One region of the Kribbella sp. NPDC051718 genome, then DNA from elsewhere that is predicted to be linked to it. Evidence: predicted binding sites of a transcription regulator. Region 1 holds the regulator's gene; the other holds the start of a gene.
The links. Region 1 encodes HrcA, which represses chaperone genes, less so after heat shock. Its sites were predicted from a motif close to TTGGCACTCGNNNNNNNCGAGTGCCAA; they were not measured.
Positions count from the first base shown of each region.

Region 2: the regulator HrcA is predicted to act here: its motif matches at 1,528-1,554, upstream of groES (co-chaperone GroES).

Region 1 is NZ_JBFAYZ010000017.1:79,721-83,928, forward strand. It holds gene AB0M15_RS39820 (class I SAM-dependent methyltransferase) at 1-7, opposite strand, end outside; gene AB0M15_RS39825 (16S rRNA (uracil(1498)-N(3))-methyltransferase) at 11-739, opposite strand; gene dnaJ (molecular chaperone DnaJ) at 762-1,904, opposite strand; gene hrcA (heat-inducible transcriptional repressor HrcA) at 1,942-2,961, opposite strand; gene AB0M15_RS39840 (Gfo/Idh/MocA family oxidoreductase) at 3,072-4,175, opposite strand; gene AB0M15_RS39845 (ThuA domain-containing protein) at 4,160-4,208, opposite strand, start outside.
Region 2 is NZ_JBFAYZ010000001.1:461,464-465,671, reverse strand. It holds gene AB0M15_RS02225 (class I SAM-dependent methyltransferase) at 1-166, opposite strand, end outside; gene AB0M15_RS02220 (peptidoglycan-binding domain-containing protein) at 189-680, opposite strand; gene AB0M15_RS02215 (peptidoglycan-binding domain-containing protein) at 766-1,377, opposite strand; gene groES (co-chaperone GroES) at 1,694-1,990, shown strand; gene groL (chaperonin GroEL) at 2,100-3,719, shown strand; gene AB0M15_RS02200 (hypothetical protein) at 3,952-4,208, shown strand, end outside.

The sequences.
Region 1 (4,208 bases):
CCTTCAAGGGTCAACTCCAGCGGGAGCGGGCGAGTAGGGCTGATGCGGCGGCCACGCCCGCTGTCGACGTACGGAGGACGGTGCTGCCGAGGCGGACCGGGGTTGCCGCGAAGGCTTCGAGCTCGGCCGGGGTGATGCCGCCTTCGGGGCCGACGACGATGACGATGTCACCATCCGTGGGCAGTTCCAGCGAGGCCATCGGGGTGGTGGCTTCTTCGTGGAGGATCACGGAGAGGGCCGCGTCGGCGACGAGTTTGGTGACCTCAGAGGTGGAGGCGATCGGGGCCACCTCGCAGAACCAGGAGCGGCGGGACTGTTTGCTGGACTCGAAGGCCCAGGACTGCCATTTGCTCTCGGTCTTGGCGACCCGCTCGGGGTTGGCGCGGAACTGGCTGCGGTCCGCGTTCCACGGGACGATCAGGTCGACGCCCACCTCGGTGAGCATCTCGACAGCCAGCTCGGCCCGCTCCCCCTTCGGCAGAGCCTGTACGACGACCAGCCGCGGGCTCGCCGCGTCGACCTCACCACGATGGTCGACCGCGACGGTCAGGCCGGTCTTGTTCGAAGCCGTGACCGCGCCCTCGGCGAACGAGCCCCGGCCGTCGGTCAGCCGGATTCGCTCGCCGGGGCCGATCCGGCGTACGACGGCCGCATGACGACCCTCGGCCCCGTCCAGTACCAGCTCGGGGCCGTCAGTGTCAGTGCCAAGGTCAGGCAGGTAGAAGACCGCGAGTCCCATCGCCCGGCAGCCTAAGTCGTTTTCAATGCTGACCGAAGGCGTCGCGCAGGCGCCCGAAGACACCCTTGTGCGCCGCCTGGACATGACCGACCGGCCGCTCCTCGCCACGCGCGGCGGCGATCTGCTGCAGCAACGCCTTCTGCGCGTCGTCCAGCTTGGTCGGCGTCTCGACGATCACCTGCACGATCAGGTCGCCACGACCCGCGTGCCGCAACCGCGGTACGCCGCGCGCGGTCAGCGTCATCGCCGTCCCCGACTGCGTCCCCGCGCGGATCTCCAGCGGCGTCGTCTCGCCCTCCAGCGTCGGCAGGTCGATCGTCGTACCGAGCGCCGCCGCCGTCATCGGCAGCGTCACCGTGCAGTGCAGGTCGTCACCGCTGCGGGTGAAGATCTCGTGCGGCTCGACCTCGATCTCGACGTACAGGTCACCGGCCGGGCCACCGCCCGGGCCGACCTCGCCCTGGCCGGTCAGCTGGACCCGGGTGCCGCTGTCGACGCCACCGGGGATCTTGACGGTGACGGTACGCCGGGAGCGCACCCGCCCGTCGCCGGCGCACTCGACGCACGGGTTCGGGATGGTGGTCCCGAAGCCGCGGCAGTTCGGGCACGGACGCATCGTCCGGACCTCGCCGAGGAACGAGCGCTGGGTGTGGGTGACCTCGCCCCGGCCGTGGCAGATCTCGCAGGTGACCGGCTCGGAGCCGACCTGGGCGCCGGAGCCGGAACAGGTCGGGCAGAGCACCGCGGTGTCGACCTTCAGCTCGCGGGTCGTCCCGAAGGCCGCCTCGGCGAGGTCGATCCGCAGCGGGATCAGGGCGTCCTGGCCCCGCCGGGTGCGTGGCCGTGGCCCGCGGGTCGCCCCGCCGGTCTGGCCGAAGAAGGCGTCCATGATGTCGGTGAAGGTGAACGCCTGGCCGAAGCCGGCGCCTCCGGCCGCGCCGGGCCCGCTCGCGAACGGGTCACCGCCGAGATCGTGGACCTGCTTCTTCTGCGGGTCGCTCAGCACCTGGAACGCGCGGCCGATCTCCTGGAACTTGTGGTGCGCGTCCTCGGAGTCGTTCACGTCCGGGTGGTACTGGCGGGCCAGCTTGCGGTAGGCCTTCTTGATCTCGTCCTGGCTGGCGTCGCGGCTGACGCCGAGGACGGCGTAGTAATCGGTGCTCATACTCCAGACCACTTGGTAGGCAGTGTGCGGGGGTGGTTCACGAGTCGGCCAGGATCTGGCTGACGTAGCGCGCGACGGCGCGGACAGCGCCCATCGTGCTCGGATAGTCCATGTGGGTCGGGCCGACGATGCCGAGGGTGGCCAGCGCCTCCGACTTGGAGCCGTAGCCGGTGGCGACGACCGAGGTGGTGGCAAGTCCTTCGTACGGGTTCTCGTGGCCGATCCGGACCGTCAGCGTCTGCGGGTTGGTCGCCTCGCCGAGCAGCTTCAGCAGGATCACGTGCTCCTCGAGCGCCTCCAGCACCGGCTTCACGTTGCGCTCGAAGTCGTCGCCGTACCGGGTCAGGTTGGCCGCGCCACCGACCGCGATCCGCTGCTCGCCCTCGACCGTGAAGGCCTCCAGCAGGCTCGTCACGACGGCCGCGACCAGCGATCGGTCGGCCGGTGCGAAGGTCTCGGTGACGCTCGCGAGCGAGGTCGCCGCGTCGGTCAGCCGCTGTCCGGTGAGCGCGGTGTTCAGCCGCGAACGCAGGTCCGCGATCAGCTGCTCGTCGACGTCCTCGTGCGTCTCGACGATCCGCTGCTCGACCCGGCCGGTGCTGGTGATCAGCACGAGCAGCAGCCTGCGCGGGGTCATCGTGACCACCTCGATGTGCCGCACGCTCGACCGGCTCAGCGTCGGATACTGGACGATCGCGACCTGCCGGGTGATCTGCGCGAGCAGTCGCACCGTACGGCGTACGACGTCGTCCAGATCGACCGCGCCGACCAGGAAGGACGAGATCGCCTTCTTCTCGGCCGCGGACAGGGACTTGACCGTGCTCAGCTTGTCCACGAACAGCCGGTAGCCGGCGTCGGTCGGGATCCGGCCGGCGCTGGTGTGCGGCTGGGTGATGTACCCCTCCTCCTCCAGCGCGGCCATGTCGTTGCGGACCGTGGCCGGCGAGACACCGAGGTTGTGCCGGTCGACCAGGGTCTTCGAGCCGACCGGCTCATGGGTGGCCACGTAGTCCTCGACGATGGCCCGGAGCACGTCCAGTTTGCGTTCGTCCAGCACGCGCACCACCCCTCTCACGTCGGCCCCTCGGGTTGGCACTCCCGAGTTTCGAGTGCCAGTCTACCGAGCCCGCACGACACCTACCGACGCGTAGCGGCGTGGGACGGATCTCAGGCGGATTCTGGAGACGCTCCCAAAGGTACGGCGGCAGGCCGCTCGACCGTACTCGCCACGTCCACCGACTGGTCCTGAGCTGCAGACTCAAGCAGCGACTCCATCACGTCGAGCACGTGGTACGCCAGCGCTCCGTCCGCCCGGTGCGGCTCGTTGTTGCGTAGTGCACGAGCCATGTCGGCCACACCGACGCCGCGCCCGGCTCCGGCGTACCCACCGGCTACAGGGAGTTGCGTCCAGTCACGGTTGGTGGCAGTGGCGATCTCCACCGTGCCGTCGAAGCCATTCGGGTCCGGAACGGACAAGCTGCCCTCAGTGCCGTAGATCTCGATCCGCGGCAGCCGTGCGGCCCACACATCGAAGCTCATCAGCACGGTGGTGAGCGCACCCGACTCGTGCTCCAGTACGCCGGTCACATGCGTCGGTACGTCGACAGGGAACGTCTCCCCGGCTCGCGGCCCGGTGTGGACCTTCCGCTGCTGCTGCGACCGCCCGGCCCGACCAGTGACTCTCTTCACCGGCCCAAGCAGCGTGACGAGGCTGGTGATGTAGTACGGACCCATGTCGAGCAGCGGGCCGCCACCTGGTTGGTAGTAGAACTCCGGCGCCGGGTGCCACAGCTCATGCCCGGGCGTGACGAAGGATGCCGTCGCTGCGGTCGGTACGCCGATGTCGCCACGGTCGAGCGCGACGCGGGCAGTCTGCGTACCGGTGCCGAGCACGGTGTCGGGCGCGCAGCCGATCCGGAGGTTGCTGGCCGCCGCGAGCTTGAGCAACGGCTCGGCCTCGGCACGGTCGACAGCCAGCGGCTTCTCGCCGTACACGTGCTTACCGGCCTGCAGCGCCGCCTGGTGGACCGGTGCGTGCGCGGCCGGGATGGTCAGGTTGAGGACGATGTCGACCTCGGGGTCGGCGAACAAGTCGTCGGACGTCAGGGCCCGGATGCCCGGGTTCTGGTCGGCGATCGTCTGCGCCCTGGAGAGGTCGAGATCGGCCACGGCGACCACCTGGACGCCAGGGAGCTTGGCGAGGTGCTCGAGGTAGGTACCGCTGATGACGCCGGTGCCGACGATGCCGACGTTGGTCACTTGCTCGCCCACAGCAGGCCCCTCTCGACGATGGTGCGGACCTCT
Region 2 (4,208 bases), on a different contig from region 1:
GCAGCGAAGCCTGCGTAACGGCAGCGGTGACCACAACGGCGTCGTACCGGCGTCTGAGCTTCTCGACCAGGCGTAGCTCGCCTCCCGGCGTGAAACCGGCGCAAGCCTCGGCTAGTACGTCAGCTCCGGCCGGCGCCAGCAACAGCGAGATCGAGTCAGGTGTCACCCGGCACAGTCTGCCCCGCCGCTTACAGCGGGCTCGAGCAGGTCTTGCTCCAGGCGTGCTTCTGCAGCGAGTACATCCGCCAGTTCATCGCGGACCTGGTCTTCGGGCCGTAGATGCCGTCGGCAGTGACCTTGAGCTTGCGCTGGACCTTCAGCACCGCCGCACGGGTCTTGCTGCCGTACTTGCCGTCGACGGTGAGCTTGCTGCCGTAGCAGTAGTTCAGATCCCGCTGCAGGGCCTTGATCGCCGACGCGGGATCCCCGACGTAGTCCGGGCCGTAGCGCCGCGGCATGTCGCCGTACTTCAGGTTGCAGTTGGTGGAGGTGTCCTCCCAGCCGCCCGGAACCTGTACGGCCCAGCCCTTGCCGACCGGCTTCATCAGCGCCGACAGACACTGCTCCAGCCCCTTGGCCTTGACCGATGCGGCCTCGGCCGTCGTGGTCGCTACCACTGCGCCGCTGATGGCCATCACGGCCGTCGCGCCGACGGTGATAGCGGTACGTAGAAATCCCATGGTGTGCCCCTCGAGTATCCGATCCCCCCTCTGGGATCGCTTGCTCGTTGAGACCGCACGGACTGCCCTTTTGTTCGATCCGACTTCAGAGCGGGCTGGAGCAGTTCTTGCTCCAGGTGTTGGTCTTGGTGGCGTAGAGGCGCCAGTTCATCGCCGAACGGGTCTTGGGGCCGTAGATACCGTCCGCGACGAGCTTGTGGCGCTTCTGGACGGCCTTGATCACTCCGCGGGTGTTGCTGCCGTAGATACCGTCCACTGTGAGCCGGTAGCCGTAGCAGTAGTTCAGGTTGCGCTGGAGCACCCGGATCGCGGTGTCGGGGTCGCCTCTGTGGTTCGAGCCGCGGAACGGGTCGTCGCCGTACATCAGGTTGCAGGTGGTGCTCGGGCTGTTCCACAGCGACGGCATCGGGATGCCCCAGCCGGTCTTGCCGATCGGTACCACTCTGGCGTACAGGCACTGCGGAGTCGCAGCGGCCGCCGCGGTTGCTTGAGCCTCCGTCTGGGCGGCAGCGTCCTTGGCCTTGAGCTGTACTGCGGGCGCGGCGCCGCCGGGGGCCGCGTTGCCGGGGCGGGCGGAGGAGTCGTGTGCGCCTTTGGCCGCCAGGCCGGCGACCGCGAACGGGCTGATCACCAGGAGAGCGATCACCACCGCCTTGCGGGAGGTCAGCTTGGGCAGTGACGGGAGGCGGAGCGCCATGGTTCTCTCCTCGGGCGGGGTCGGTCCCGGGGCGGCCGGGATCCCTACAGAGACGACGGTCCCACGACCGGATGGGGTTCGCCCAGCCCTTGATGGCAGAAAGCGGCGGACCGGACACGAGCGGTACGGGCGTTCGCCGGTGGCGAGATTCTGGCACTCGAGTTGACCGAGTGCTAATCGCGGCCTAGATTCGGTGTTGGCACTCTCCACTCGAGGGTGCCAGCGGCCCGGCCTCTGATCCCCGCGACGGCAGAGGTGGAACGGCTGCTCGCAGCACCCCTTGAACACACAAGAACTCGACCGTGGAGGTCAGCAAGTGTCGGTCACGATCAAGCCGCTCGAGGACCGTATCCTCGTTGCGCCGCTCGAAGCCGAGCAGACCACGAAGTCCGGCCTGGTGATCCCGGACACCGCCAAGGAGAAGCCGCAGGAGGGCGAGATCCTCGCCGTCGGGCCCGGCCGCATCGACGACAACGGCAACCGCGTCCCGCTGGACGTCAGCGTCGGCGACAAGGTCATCTACTCCAAGTACGGCGGCACCGAGGTCAAGTACGACGGCCAGGACTACCTGATCCTGGGCGCCCGCGACATCCTCGCAGTCGTCACCAAGTGACGATCGCTCGTTCCTGACTGACACCGCTCCGGCGCCGCCTCGGCTCCGGAGCGGAGTCGGTTCGGGTCGCGAGCATCATTGTTGAAACTCAGAGAGGGACTTGTTTTTTATGCCGAAGATCCTCGAGTTCGACGAGAACGCGCGGCGCGCGCTGGAGCGTGGCGTCGACAAGCTCGCGAACACGGTGAAGGTGACGCTGGGGCCCAAGGGCCGCTACGTCGTGCTGGACAAGAAGTGGGGCGCCCCGACCATCACCAACGACGGTGTCACCGTCGCGCGTGAGGTCGAGCTGGACGACCCGTTCGAGAACCTCGGTGCGCAGCTGGCCAAAGAGGTTGCCACCAAGACCAACGATGTCGCCGGTGACGGAACCACCACCGCGACCGTACTGGCGCAGGCGCTGGTGCACGAGGGCCTGCGCGCCGTCGCTGCCGGCGTCAACCCGATGGGCCTGAAGAAGGGCATCGAGGCCGCCGTCGAGGCCGTCTCGAAGAAGCTGATCGAGACCGCCCGCCCGGTCGACGACAAGGGCGACATGGCCCACGTCGCCACCATCTCCGCCCGCGACGCCGAGATTGGTTCGCTGATCGCGGAGGCGTTCGACAAGGTCGGCAAGGACGGCGTCATCACCGTCGAGGAGTCGAACACGTTCGGCACCGAGCTGGACTTCACCGAGGGCATGCAGTTCGACAAGGGCTACATCTCGCCCTACTTCATCACCGACGCCGAGGGTGGCGAAGCGGTGCTGGACGACCCGTACATCCTGATCAACCAGGGCAAGATCTCCGCGGTGTCGGACCTGCTGCCGCTGCTGGAGAAGGTCGTCCAGTCGGGCAAGACGCTGCTGATCATCGCCGAGGACGTCGACGGCGAGGCGCTGTCGACCCTGGTCGTGAACAAGATCCGCGGCAACTTCACCTCCGTCGCCGTCAAGGCGCCGGGCTTCGGTGACCGCCGCAAGGCGATGCTCGAGGACCTGGCCGCCCTGACCGGCGCCCAGGTGATCGCGCCCGAGGTCGGCCTCAAGCTGGACCAGGTCGGTCTCGAGGTGCTCGGCACCGCCCGCCGGATCGTCGTCACCAAGGACAACACCACCGTTGTCGAGGGTGCCGGCAAGTCCGACGAGATCGAGTCCCGGGTCAACCAGATCAAGGCCGAGATCGAGCGCACCGACTCCGACTGGGACCGCGAGAAGCTGCAGGAGCGGTTGGCCAAGCTGGCCGGTGGCGTCTGCGTGATCAAGGTCGGCGCGGCCACCGAGGTCGAGCTGAAGGAGAAGAAGCACCGGATCGAGGACGCGGTGTCCGCGACCCGGGCAGCGATCGAAGAGGGCATCGTCGCCGGTGGCGGTTCTGCTCTCGTCCACGCTGCCGCGGTGCTCGACGAGGGTCTGGGCCTGGAGGGCGACGAGCTCGCCGGTGTCCGGATCGTCCGCAAGGCGGTCGTCGAGCCGCTGCGCTGGATCGCCGAGAACGGTGGCTACGAGGGTTACGTCGTGACCGCCAAGGTCGCGGAGCTCGAGGTCGGCAGCGGCTTCAACGCCGCCACCGGTGAGTACGGCGACCTGCTCGCCCAGGGTGTCCTGGACCCGGTCAAGGTGACGCGTTCCGCGCTCGCCAACGCCGGCTCCATCGCCGCTCTGCTGCTCACCACCGAGACGCTGATCGTCGACAAGCCCGAAGAAGAAGAGCCCGCCGCAGCCGGTCACGGCCACGGCCACGGCCACTGATCTCTTCGCGCCAAGCATCACCCGAACTGCCCGGCCGGTCCTCGGACCAGCCGGGCAGTTCTTTCACCCGGCTAACTCTTCCGCTGGGGGTGAACCGCCAGGCCATCAAACCCCACCATCTCGCCCTCGACGCGCCGAGCTCCACCCGTACGGCCGCCCGTTTGATGCACTGGCCGTCCGCCCGCCCCACCGCAGCCACCTGGTAGGCCCCGGCGTCGCTATCGTCGGATGGGTGAAGTACTGCTGCGAGTACGCCTACGGCTGCCCCGAGCGGGTGGCGGTGGTCTGCTATGTCCATGGCGGTGAGGACCCGTGCTGCCTGGACGAGGGTGCGCACGAGTGCCTGGAGGACATGTACGGCAGCGAGGACGGGCTGATGCTCGGGGACGGGTTCGTCTGCTTGCGGTGCGGGAACTACGAGATGGTCGGGGTGGCGCACGGGCCGGCCACCGAGCCGGGCTTCCCGCGGAAGCAGGGGCTGCCCCGGGA